One region of the Oceanobacillus sp. E9 genome, then DNA from elsewhere that is predicted to be linked to it. Evidence: predicted binding sites of a transcription regulator. Region 1 holds the regulator's gene; each other region holds the start of a gene.
What was found. Region 1 encodes LexA, which represses DNA repair genes until DNA is damaged. Its sites were predicted from a motif close to CGAACATATGTTCG; they were not measured.
Positions count from the first base shown of each region.

Region 1 (4,309 bases):
CAATAAGCTGTATAATAGCATTGATCCGTGTCCCGCAGATAATACAAAGCGATCACGGTTAAACCATTTTGAGTTTTTTGGATGATGATTCATAAAATCTGTCCATAATGTGTACGCCATTGGTGCCGCACCCATTGGTAATCCTGGGTGTCCTGAGTTTGCATTCTCAATAGCATCAATGGATAACGTACGAATCGTATTTATTGATAATTGTTCTACATTGCCTGACATTTTGTCTACCCCTTTCAAAATAAAGCCTTTACTTCTTCATTCTATATTGAATTTATCATGACAACAAGCATGACCAATAGAATTTAATGTTTTTTGTTTCGGTCTTGGTAATCACGAAGCTTCTGGGGAGTAACGTCATTACCTTTTGGATCAATAACTGTCATTGTACTTAATTGGTTCTTAAAAGAGCTACGTACATTCTTTAAATACTCTTCACGAAGCTTCTTTTGTTCTGCTTTTTCTTCTGTTGTTAATCCTTCTTCTTTAGATTTTTTAGACAGAAAATTAATTCTCTCTAATTTATCTTTAGATAACATAGTGTCAACCTCCCCACTATTAAAAATGACAAAAAGACAGGATTTCATATCCTGCCTCTTATCGTACTCTACCTCGAATCCAGATTCAAGTATTTTGATATTCTTGATATCTACGGTGTACAGTAGCTTTTGAAACGTTATAATCTAAACCATTGAGCACCTTTGTAATTTCATTAAATGTTAACCCATTCTGCCGCAATCGAACAATTTCTTCAATGGGCACTTCCGTTCGATCTCTACCAGGAGACTGATTAATTTGTTTTAAATTTTTTTCAGGTCGATATCCTTCACGTACTGCTCTTCGCATTCCTCTTCTTATTTTCATATTTTGAATTTTTCTCTGATATTCTTCTACAATTCCAACAATTTGTAATACCATCGAATCGGCTTCATTCAGTACCAATTCACCTTCGTGAGCTACAGTATATATAGGGATATTTAGCTTAGCTAATTGATGAAAAAGTGCAATTTTTGTATTCCCTCTACCTAAACGAGTTTCATCTTGAATACATAAACAATCCGCTTCTTTACTTGAAAAATATTCGAGAAGTTGAAAGAGTCCTTCTCGTTCGATATCGTACCCGCTTGCCTGCTCTTCAATACAATCAATAACCGTAAAGTTTAGCTTGTTTGCTAATGATTGCAATTCCTCCCGTTGGCGTATAAGGGAAGACTCTTGTGTATGTTTATCCGTGCTGACTCGACAATATACTACTGCTTTCAATCCTAACTTCCTCCTGTTTAATTAACCGCTCGTTACCATAGAGAAATATAAAAAAGCGAGCGCTAAAGCAAATGCTATCACATAGAATGCATCGGTTCTAGTAATTTTCTTCAGCATAATTAAAAGCTCCTTTCATCCGTTTATCGAACAATTGTTCCTATTTGATTCAAAGTATATACCGAACATATGATCTTGTCAATAAAAATTAGAACGAGTGTTTGCTTATTTAATAGTAAAATGATAAACTATCATTAATAAAAACCTATGCTAGAGGTGAACGTTTGATGACGAAACTATCAAAAAGACAACAAATGATTTTTGACTTTATTAAAAGCGAAGTAAAGTTAAAAGGATATCCACCATCAGTTCGAGAAATTGCTGTAGCAGTTGGACTCGCTTCCAGCTCAACTGTTCACGGGCATTTAGAAAGGTTAGAAAACAAAGGATACATACGAAGAGATCCTACTAAGCCAAGAGCAATTGAAATTATTGATCCAGAAATGGAACAACAGCTTCCAAAAGACGAAGCACGTTATGCACCTGTAATTGGTAAAGTTACTGCAGGGATACCAATTACAGCGGTTGAAAATATCGAAGAATTTGTTCCAATTCCAAGTTCGAGTGCCGGTCCAGACGATAATGTATTTGTACTTATAATTGATGGTGAAAGTATGATTGAGGCAGGCATTTTAGATGGAGACATGGTAATTGTTAAACAACAAAACACAGCATTAAATGGAGAGATTGTTGTAGCAATGACTGAGGAAAATGAAGCAACAGTAAAACGATTTTTTAAAGAAGAAAAACGTATACGACTACAACCGGAAAACGCTACAATGGAACCTTTATTTTATGAGAATGTAACAGTTCTTGGAAAAGTGATTGGTCTATATCGAAATATTTTCTAATAAAAAGAGTTTGGCTTTCTATAGCTAAACTCTTTTTATATCGATAGAATTTATCTGTCTGCATAGTTTGTACATAAATCTAGAATTACACTAATATTATAATATTAAGAAATGAACTAATATTATAATATTAAGAAATGAAAGGAGAGAAATGAAATGTCAGATAAATTCTATCAACGACGAAGTTTTTATATTCCAACTGCCCTTATAGCAATGGTTCTAGGGATATATTATCTAACTAAGTATGTAGATTTTTTAACATTACCTTTCTTATGTATAATCTTAATCATCGTTACTACGTTAGAAGTAATCGAAACTAAAAAAATTAAGTCAAAAGAAAATATTCTAAAATTAGGATCTGCCGGATTATTAATCGCTTTGGCTACATGGTACCAAATCACCGTATTCATTCTATGAATTTATTAAATAACTAATAATATAAGTAAGTTAGATTACTGTAATAACTATATAAAAACTATTTTTAATTACCGCAAGTTATTAATATCTCCCTCTAAAAATCAGAAACAATGGTAATAAAACACATTTAGCTCAGTAATTCTATTTTATAATTCCCACACTAAACGTCTAGTAAACTGGACTACCGGTATCAACATTCAAATTATTTTCAAAGAGATATTTTAATCTTATACAACTTCTCCTTATACTTAAAATTTATTGTGTAACAATGTGTTTAGTATAGAATATTAGACTTTTTATCTGCATATACTTAATTGTTTATTATATGGAGGGAGGAATAAGCATTGTTTTATCATTTTAAAGAATTGCAATTCGAGGCAAAACCAAGTAGGCCTGATCCCGTATTTGCTAGAAAATTACAAGAGGTACTTGGTGGACAGTATGGAGAAATTAGTGTAATGATGCAATATTTATTCCAGGGATTTAACAGTAGAGCAGAGCCTAAATATCGTGATTTGTTATTTGATATTGGAACAGAAGAAATTGGTCATGTAGAAATGTTAGCTACAATGATAGCTAGGTTATTAAACGATGCACCATTTGAGACGCAGCAGAATGCTTATGACACAGATCCTGCTCTAGCAGCTATATTAGGGGGTTCTAACCCACAACATGCGATTGTTAGTGGACTTGGAGCAATGCCAGCAGATAGCAATGGAAATCGATGGACTGCAAATTTCATCATTTCCAGCGGGAATTTATTAGCGGACTTTCGTGCTAACCTTACTGCGGAGTCACAAGGAAGATTACAAGTCACTCGCTTATATAATATGACCGATGATCCAGGTGTAAGAGATATGTTATCTTTTCTTATTGCAAGAGATACATATCATCAAAATCAGTGGTTTGCTGCGATACGAGAGCTCGAAGAACGTGAGAATGATATCGTGGTTCCTTCAACTTTCCCTAGATCAAAAGAATTTCAAGAAGTATCATATACACTATTTAATTTCTCAGAAGGCGAAGAAAGTAAAAAAGGTAGGTGGGCACATGGCCCAAGTTTTGATGGAAGAGGAGAATATAAATATGTAAGTGAACCCGTTTTTTGGGGAAGTGCACCTAAATTACCACCAGCTCCTCCACTATATTACAATACACCCCCATCTAAAATGTAGAAAACCCCTACTTAAAATAAATTACATGTAATTAATAAACATCAAAGTTAATATTCACCAAACTTTGATGTTTATTAATACAATTTAGACTTATAAAAATAATTTCTCCCAAGTAACTTTTCCTGCTTTCCCATCAATGAGGATACTTTCCTTTTGTTGAAAAGATTTCACTGCATTATTTGTATTAGTACCAAAAATACCATCTAATCCTTTTGGATTCTCTCCCTTAATATAAAGCATCGCTTGAAGTATCCAGGTAATATTTCCTTTAGCGCCACTTGCTATTGTAACTGTAGCGGCTTTTGTTTTTTGCCCCCATATACCATCAACATTTAGTTTTGCATTGAATTGTTTATTTAATTCTATTTGATATCCTTTGATTGCTGCTTTAATTGTTAACGGACCTGATATACCGTCTATGGATAAACCTGTTTGATATTTAGTATTTAACCCAGACTGAATATCCTGAATAATATGCTTGTTATCCCGATAGTTTTGTAAATATTTCGTAGGATCTAAACAGTTATTCGTCCTATC
Region 1 covers NZ_LSNA01000005.1:650,069-654,377, forward strand. Annotated here, with positions in the region: gene tkt (transketolase) at 1-231, opposite strand, end outside; gene AQ616_RS06950 (DUF896 domain-containing protein) at 315-548, opposite strand; gene AQ616_RS06955 (YneB family resolvase-like protein) at 634-1,272, opposite strand; gene lexA (transcriptional repressor LexA) at 1,557-2,180, shown strand; gene AQ616_RS06965 (hypothetical protein) at 2,337-2,597, shown strand; gene AQ616_RS06970 (manganese catalase) at 2,942-3,772, shown strand; gene AQ616_RS20045 (peptidoglycan DD-metalloendopeptidase family protein) at 3,863-4,309, opposite strand, start outside.

Region 2 (4,309 bases), on a different contig from region 1:
AAAAGGGTTCAGAAGTTGTATTAGAGATACAAAGGGCAGGTGTAACAGAACCATTTGAAGTAACAATCGTTCGAGATACGATTCCAGTAGAAACGGTATATAGTGAAACAAAAGAAGTAGATGGAAAATTAACTGGAATAATCGAGATCACTAATTTTTCTGAGAAAACGGGAGAAGAATTTGATCAACAATTAAATGAATTAGAGAATCAAGAAGTAGAAGGATTAGTTATTGATGTTCGTGGTAATCCAGGTGGACTTTTAAATGTAGCAGAAGATATTCTTAAACATTTAGTGCCAAAAGATCTCCCGATTCTACAAATTGAGGATGGAGAAGGGCAAGTTGAGGAAGTTTATTCTGAATTAGAAGCGAAAAAAGATTATCCAATTAGTGTTCTGATTGATGAAGGAAGTGCGTCAGCTTCTGAGATTCTTGCGGTTGCAATGAAGGATCTTGGATATGATATTGTTGGTGAATCAAGCTATGGTAAAGGTACAGTTCAACAAGCCGTGCCAATGGGAGATGGAAGTTCTATTAAGTTAACAACGTTAAAATGGCTTTCACCTAAAGGTGAATGGATAAATGAAGAAGGAGTAGAGCCTACTATTGAAGAAAAACAACCAGAATATTACTATTCTATTCCAATTCAAGTAGAAGAACCATTTTCTATGGATGAGACTAGTGAGGAAATTGCTAATATGCAAGTAATGCTTTCTGGATTAGGTTATGATACTGGACGCACCGATGGATATTTTGATGACCAGACAGAGAAAGCAGTGAAAGATTTTCAAGCAGATAATGATTTAGAAGCTACTGGGGAAGTAGATACCGAAACAGGAGGCTTAATTGAATCACAACTCGTTGAAAAAATAAGAAACGGTGAAGATGATCAACAACTGGATACATCATTAGAAGAATTGTATCAATAAACAGAGATTTTCATCAGTAAAAGATTTAAGTCTTTGAGTGAAGTAAACATACAACTACTCACTCTGATAGATTCTTAGGATAAAGAGGTTGGGACATAATAAAAAGTATTTATCTAGAGACGGATGATAAGTAGAATGAGCGTAAGACATATTTCGATAGTTCTTTGGGAAGAAAGTCAAAGGGTAGTCCCTGATGCATGAGAAATCCAAGGCGCCCATTAGTCTCCTACGAGAACACGAGTATATTTCTGAAGCGGGTAATTAAAAGCGATTCATTCGGATTTATCTTTTGAGTAAATACTTGTCCCAATCTCTTTTCCTATTTCTTTTACAAAAAAGCAGGAAAAACGATAGAAGAATCGAATATTTTTATATAGACATTTTGATTAGGCATAGTAAAGTAGGTGACAGAATGGTTGAGTCTTGGTTGTTAGAAGGAGCGAAAGCAGTCGGCAGATTTTTTCTAAATCCGACATTGTATTGGTTTATGTTTATTTTGACAGTAGCTAGTTATTTCCGCATAAAAAGGGAGAGACAGGACTTTGGAATAAAAGTATACCAGAAATTTATCGAGTGGAAGGGAACGTTCGTTGTTTCTTTAATCACAGGATTAGTTCTATCAGTAATTGCAGTTGGCACAGGTATGGTATTTTCTTATGAGGTATTAGTATTATTAGCAATAGTTACAATTATACTTAGTATTAGTACAAAATTCACACTATTGTCACCCAGTTATATTATTGGATTGACATTTTTACTGTTATTAGTTATTCCCCCTCTATTAGAAATGCAAAGTCAGGTTAATTATAATTTTGATTATGGGTTAAGTTTTAAATCATTAGCAGTAATAGGTGCTTTGCTACTAATTGTAGAATCGATCATAATCCAACGAATTCAAAAACAATCAACATTTCCGCGGATTTCCCTTAGTGACAGGGGAATATGGGTAGGCCAACATCAAGTAAAAAGATTAGCTTTGATTCCGCTACTTGTATTAGTTCCAGAAGGACTTATTACTTCTTTTGCACCCTGGTGGCCTTATTTATCTATTGGTGAAACATCACTAGGACTAGCTTTTGTTCCCTTTATAATTGGATTTGATTATACTGCAAAAGGTCATTATCATTTGGATGCGATAAAGAAAGTTTCAAAAGCTAATTATATGTTAGCTATTGTTATATTAATGGTTGCTGTAGCAGGTATATTTGTGCCTTATTTATCACTGACTTCAGTCATTTTAGCTATTATAGGTAAAGAATATTTAAATTATCGCTATAGAGAGGGAGATAGACTTCGTCGTCCTTATTATCAGCCACATGATCAAGGACTACGTGTGGTGGGGGTTTTACCTAACAGTCCAGCAAATAGACTTGAAATATCTCCTGGTGAATCTATCTATCGGGTAAACGGCCGAAAGGTAACAAATAGTCAGAGTTTTTATGAAGCACTTCAAGGTAATGGTGCATTTATTAAACTAGAAATTATTGATTATCATAAAGAAATTAGACTTGTTCAAGGATCTCTATATGAAGGAGAGCATCATGCTTTAGGGTTATTATTTCCTAAGGAACCTTTTAAACAGAAACAAAAGCAAACTGGCTAACTGAGGAAAGTAGAGCAATAAAAATATGACTAGTATGACGAACAATAATTGGAAGGTATATGTAAATATATCTGAAGTATTGTTCGTTTTAATTTTATATAACAATACACTTCCTTGTTCAAGCTTAAGAATTCATACAACTCAATTGGTATGATATGATTTCCATTATGCTTAAATGGGTAGAATAAAAGATAAGATAATATAAAAAAACGAATACTTGTTCGTTTTTTTATAAAGAGATATAATAGATATTAGCTCGAAAAGAACGGAGGCATTGTTGTGAAGGAGAAATTTGAATTAGTATCTGCTTATGACCCAGCTGGTGATCAACCAAATGCTATAAAAGAGATAACGGAAAAAGTACTGGCTGGTCAACGTCATCAAACATTGCTTGGTGCTACAGGTACTGGGAAGACATTTACCATGTCCAATGTTGTAAAAGAGATAAACCGTCCGACACTAGTAATTGCGCATAACAAAACATTAGCTGGACAGTTGTACAGTGAGTTTAAAGAGTTTTTTCCAAATAATGCTGTAGAATACTTTGTTAGCTACTATGATTATTATCAGCCAGAGGCATATGTACCGTCTACAGATACATTTATTGAAAAAGATGCGAGTATCAATGATGAAATTGATAAATTACGACATTCTGCAACGTCTGCATTATTTGAAAGAGAAGATGTATTAATTGTAGCAAGTGTTTCTTGTATTTACGGTTTAGGTAATCCGGAAGAATATAAAAGTCAAGTGTTGTCATTAAGGATGGGAATGGAGAAAGATCGTGACCAATTACTTCGTGATTTAGTAGAAGTTCAATATGCGAGAAATGATATTAATTTCCAACGGGGTACATTTCGAGTTCGCGGTGATTCAGTCGAGATCATTCCAGCTTCTCATGAAGAGTATTGTATTCGTGTAGAATTCTTTGGTGATGAAATTGATCGTATACGTGAAGTTGATGCGCTAACCGGTGAAATAATCGGTGATCGAGAACATGTAGCTATTTTTCCAGCTTCTCACTTTGTTACGAGAGAAGAAAAAATGAAAATCGCTATTCAAAATATAGAAAAAGAACTTGAAGAACAACTAAAAGAAATGCGTGATAAAGGAAAATTATTAGAAGCACAACGATTAGAGCAACGAACCAATTATGATTTAGAAATGATGCGAGAAATGGGGTTCTGTTCAGGAATTGAGAATTATTCACGTCACCTAACACTCCGTGGACCTGGAGCGATTCCATATACATTATTGGATTTCTTTCCAGAGGATTTCTTAGTAATTATTGATGAATCGCACGTAACTCTTCCACAGATTCGTGGAATGTTCAATGGGGATCAAGCGCGTAAACAAGTGCTTGTAGATCATGGTTTTCGATTACCGTCTGCGATGGATAATCGCCCACTTCGATTTCAAGAGTTTGAAGATAAAACAAAACAGTTGGTTTATGTGTCTGCGACTCCTGGACCATATGAACTTGAACATACTCCTGAAATGACAGAACAAATTATTCGACCTACAGGATTATTAGATCCAGTAGTTGAGGTGCGTCCAATTGAAGGTCAAATTGATGATCTTATAGAGGAAATACGGATCCGAATGGAAAAAAATGAACGTGTATTAATCACGACATTAACAAAGAAAATGTCGGAGGATTTAACCGATTATTTAAAAGAAATAGGTATGAAAGTTGCTTACTTGCACTCCGAGATTAAAACATTAGAACGTATAGAAGTAATACGTGATTTACGAGTCGGGAAATTTGATGTTTTAG
Region 2 covers NZ_LSNA01000006.1:468,053-472,361, forward strand. Annotated here, with positions in the region: gene AQ616_RS09140 (S41 family peptidase) at 1-929, shown strand, start outside; gene AQ616_RS09145 (PDZ domain-containing protein) at 1,342-2,532, shown strand; gene uvrB (excinuclease ABC subunit UvrB) at 2,812-4,309, shown strand, end outside.
Region 2: uvrB (excinuclease ABC subunit UvrB) is a predicted target of LexA. The motif match lies at 2,743-2,756, and genes of this name have one in related genera.

Region 3 (4,309 bases), on a different contig from region 1:
AAGAAGTCTTTTATTCTAATCCTTCTGTTGTGGAAGTTGCTGTCATTGGAGTTCCAGACCCTCAAACAGGTGAGGCAGTTATTGCGTATGTTGTTGTTGATAATCCGGATGTGAAAGAAATAGATTTAATTGAGTTTAGTAAACAACATTTAGCCAAATATAAAGTTCCTCAATCGATTTATTTTCTTGATGAGCTTCCGAAAAATACGACAGGGAAAATTTTACGAAAGAGTCTTAAAGAACAAGTTACAAATTCATAGTATGGTTCCTAACGAAGTTGAAATTGTCGTTTATTATCAACTTCGTTTCTTTTTTAACTATTTATTCAAAAAATTATGTAAAAATATATCATTTTAACTAATAATATGTTATATTAGGTATTAAGTCACACTAATTGGTAAAGGAGGTAAACAATGAAAAAGGAATTTTTAGAAATAACGCCATTTACGTTGGCGATTGTATCAGAGCAAGATGAAAATGGAAGGTACATTGCGAAAGTATTGGAAGAGGAAATGGAATATGTTTTGGAAGCGAAACCTACCAATGTCATTGATTATGCTTGCAAGTATTTTGGTGCTAGTTTGAAAGGACGTCAGGAGGGGACTAGAGAAATTAGCGGAATAACACATAAAGCACCAATTACAATTGATCCAGCAAGTGGAATGTATTTCTTTCCAACTAAGTCTCCTAGTAATGCGAACTGTTCTTGGATTGCACATAGTCATATTAAAGAAGTACGTAGAGGAGATGAAGGGACTACCAGTGTATTGTTTAAAAATGGCTCAAAAATTTCACTTGATATCTCCCATGGTTCTTTAATCAATCAACTACAACGTACTGCTCAAATAAGATTTCTTTTAGACGATCGAATTAAACGTTGGAGGAAGCCTCTTCGTTCTGAAGACGATAAAGACTCTTAAACATCAACTCCTTTAGCACTTTTTCAACTTTTTTACGAATAGCTGGGTTGAAATAACTTTTCTTTTCTTCTTTTCCTTGGCATATAAATAAAAAGTTTGAAAAAGAATCATCTTTTGTTAGTGGAATAACCGATAATTGATTTATTCTCATTCTGCGAATGATCTGTTTACGTTCTCGGACAGCTTCCCTCTCCATTTCTGATAACATCTGAAGATATATCTCCTTGATTTTATATGGTCCTTCATCATGATATTTTATATCTTGACGAATTATAATAATCGCCATGGATATAAATAAATACCTTGAAGCTATTTTAGTATTTTCCTCATTGATATAACGCATGCACTCACACCTCTTATACAGATCGTATGTTCGTATATTTTATTATATGTTATAGATGAAAAAATATCTACCAATTAGAGTGACGATTCATTATTGGAATTAATTAGCTTTTTCTTTTAAAATACAATCTAATACCATATAATAATTTTAAAAGAATGTTGTCTAATGATAGGAGCTTACGTGGATGTATGTCATGAGTGTTTCTCTATCGAATTGGAGAAGTTTTATTAGAGAAGAAGGTTGGGAAGAATTTATTTCCCAGCTCTTAAATCAGTATGAAGGACTAGGACCGTTACCAGGGATTTTATTACCGTTCCTAGAAGCTTTCTTACCTTTTTTACCGTTAATCGTATTTGTTCTTGGTAATGCTGCTGCTTATGGATTATTTCAAGGCTTTCTGTATTCATGGATTGGCGCAACTGTTGGAGCAGTTGTTGTATTTTTACTTATAAGAAAGCTCTCTAATACACGTTTACTACAAAAAATTAGAAAGAATAATCAAGTGAAAAAAATTACTCAATGGGTAGATAGACATGGATTTGGTCCGCTATTTATATTGCTGTGTTTCCCTTTTTCTCCTTCGTCCATAATTAATGTTGTGGCAGGATTGTCGAAGATTAACATATATCAATTTATATTAGCTGTCTGCTTAGGTAAAACGGTAATGATATTCTCCATTTCATATGTCGGCTCGAGTATAATGGAATTTGCTCAAAATCCAGTAAGAACAATAATTGTAGGTATAGGCATAGTGATTTTTTGGATGTTTGGTAAATACTTAGAAAAACGATTGCAAAAAAAATCAGCTAAAAATAATATGTGAATCACGAAAAGGGTTAAAAACTTCCTTCAAGGGTATTATGTATAATAATTACTCGATGAAGGATGAAACAACGTGAAAAAATTCAATATTCGAAGAGTATTGTTACTTTTACTTCTCTTGGTTGGGATTGCAGTTATTTTAAGAACAACTCTATTTGCCAATTATGTTGTAGATGGGAAGTCGATGGAACCTACACTATTTGACGGAAATTTATTGATGGTGAATAAATTTGTATATGAATTATCGGATGTAAATCGATTTGATGTTATTGTTTTTCGGGCTTCTAAAGAGGAAGACTATGTTAAACGTGTTATTGGAATACCTGGAGATAGGGTGGAGTATAAACATGATAAGCTTTATATTAATGGAGAATTTATTGAAGAAAGATTTTTAGAATCTTATAAGGAAGCAAGTTCGGTTGAAAAATTTACTAATGATTTTACGCTCCAACAAATTACTGGAGAAATTGAAGTTCCTAAGGGGAATTTATTTGTACTAGGAGACAATCGACAAGATAGCCTAGATAGTCGATCGTTCGGATTTATATCCAATGATCAAATTGTAGGAAAGGTTGATATAACGTATTGGCCATTGACAGAGAAAGTAAATAAATAATAAAAAGTTTTTCGATTAGGACCGAGCTTCTATCTTTGATAAAATAGATAGGAGCTCTATTTTAGTTATGGAAATTTAGGAGGGTTAATATATGGGAATGCGGTTCATACTAGGACGTTCTGGGACAAATAAAAGTGAGGTAATTTTAAAGGAAATAAAACAAAAAATTTCTACCAAACCCATAGGACCTTCTATATTTTACATTGTTCCAGATCAAATGACATTTCAACAAGAAGTTGCTCTATTTAGTGATTCTGAAACAAACGGTAGTATTCGAGCACAAGTTGTTAGTTTTTCACGCTTAGCCTGGAGAGTATTACAGGAAACCGGCGGAGGTACAAAACAGTTTATAAGCTCCGTGGGTATTCAAATGATGCTAAGGAAGATTATTGAAGAGAAGCAAGGGGACTGGAATGCTTTTCAAAAAGCTCTAAAAAAACAGGGATTTCTTGGTCAACTAGAGACGATGTTAACTGAATTAAAACGCTATGAAATAACACCAGATGATCTACGGATGCAACAATCTCATTTCACACAGTTTGTGCATCAGTCACCATCTGAGCAGGGTCTCACGCGTAAACTTAGTGATTTAATTTATATTTATGAAACGTTTATATATTCCTTACAGGGCACATATGTAGATAGTGAAGATCAACTACAGTTGTTAATTCAACAAATTAAACAATCTTCTATATTAAATAATGCGGATATTTACATAGATGGTTTTCATAGTTTCACACCTCAGGAACAATCAGTACTTACAGAGTTAATGAAAACGAGCAATTCTATCACAGTTGCTTTAACATTAGATGATCGGGAGAAAGAGGATACAACTGAGCTAGATTTATTTTACCAACCAAGCCAAACGTATCATGTATTGAAACAATTAGCATGGGATACAGGGATTCCGGTAGAAGATCCGATCATATTAGATTCTTTGAAAGGGAATTTTCAAAATCGACCTTACTTTGCTCATATGGAAAAATATTTTGATTCTAGACCAGCACCAGCGTATGAAGGCGAAGTCCCGATTGAAATATTTGAAGCTGTCCATCCACGCGCAGAAGTAGAAGGGGTAGCCCAGCAAGTACTGGAATTAATTAGAGATAAAGGATACCGCTATAGAGACATTGCATTGTTAATACGACAACCAGAAGTTTATCATAATTTAATTGAAACTATTTTCAATGATTATGAACTTCCTGTATTTATTGACGAGAAACGTCCAATGCTTCATCATCCATTAATCGAATTAATTCGTTCCATATTAGAGGTTGTACAAGGAAATTGGAGAAATGATGCCATTTTTCGGGTTTTAAAAACAGGACTTATACCAGCTACAGATGAAGAATTTCCTCTAACTATGGACAGTATCGATCAATTAGAGAATTATGTTATTGAGTTTGGGATTCGATCTAGACATCAGTGGATTGGTGAAAAAATATGGAAATACCAGCGTTTTCGAGGATTTGATAGTTCTGCTCAGACAGATAGAGAAAGAGAATTACAAGAAAGTATGAATCGATATCGAGATCAAGTTATATCTGCTATTGCAACAGTTGATGAACAATTAAGGGCAGCAACCACTGTTAAAGATCTTTGTATAGC
Region 3 covers NZ_LSNA01000007.1:350,993-355,301, forward strand. Annotated here, with positions in the region: gene AQ616_RS11325 (fatty acid--CoA ligase family protein) at 1-260, shown strand, start outside; gene AQ616_RS11330 (competence protein ComK) at 414-920, shown strand; gene AQ616_RS11335 (YhjD family protein) at 871-1,263, opposite strand; gene AQ616_RS11340 (TVP38/TMEM64 family protein) at 1,448-2,086, shown strand; gene lepB (signal peptidase I) at 2,159-2,701, shown strand; gene addB (helicase-exonuclease AddAB subunit AddB) at 2,793-4,309, shown strand, end outside.
Region 3: AQ616_RS11335 (YhjD family protein) is a predicted target of LexA. The motif match lies at 1,283-1,296, and genes of this name have one in related genera.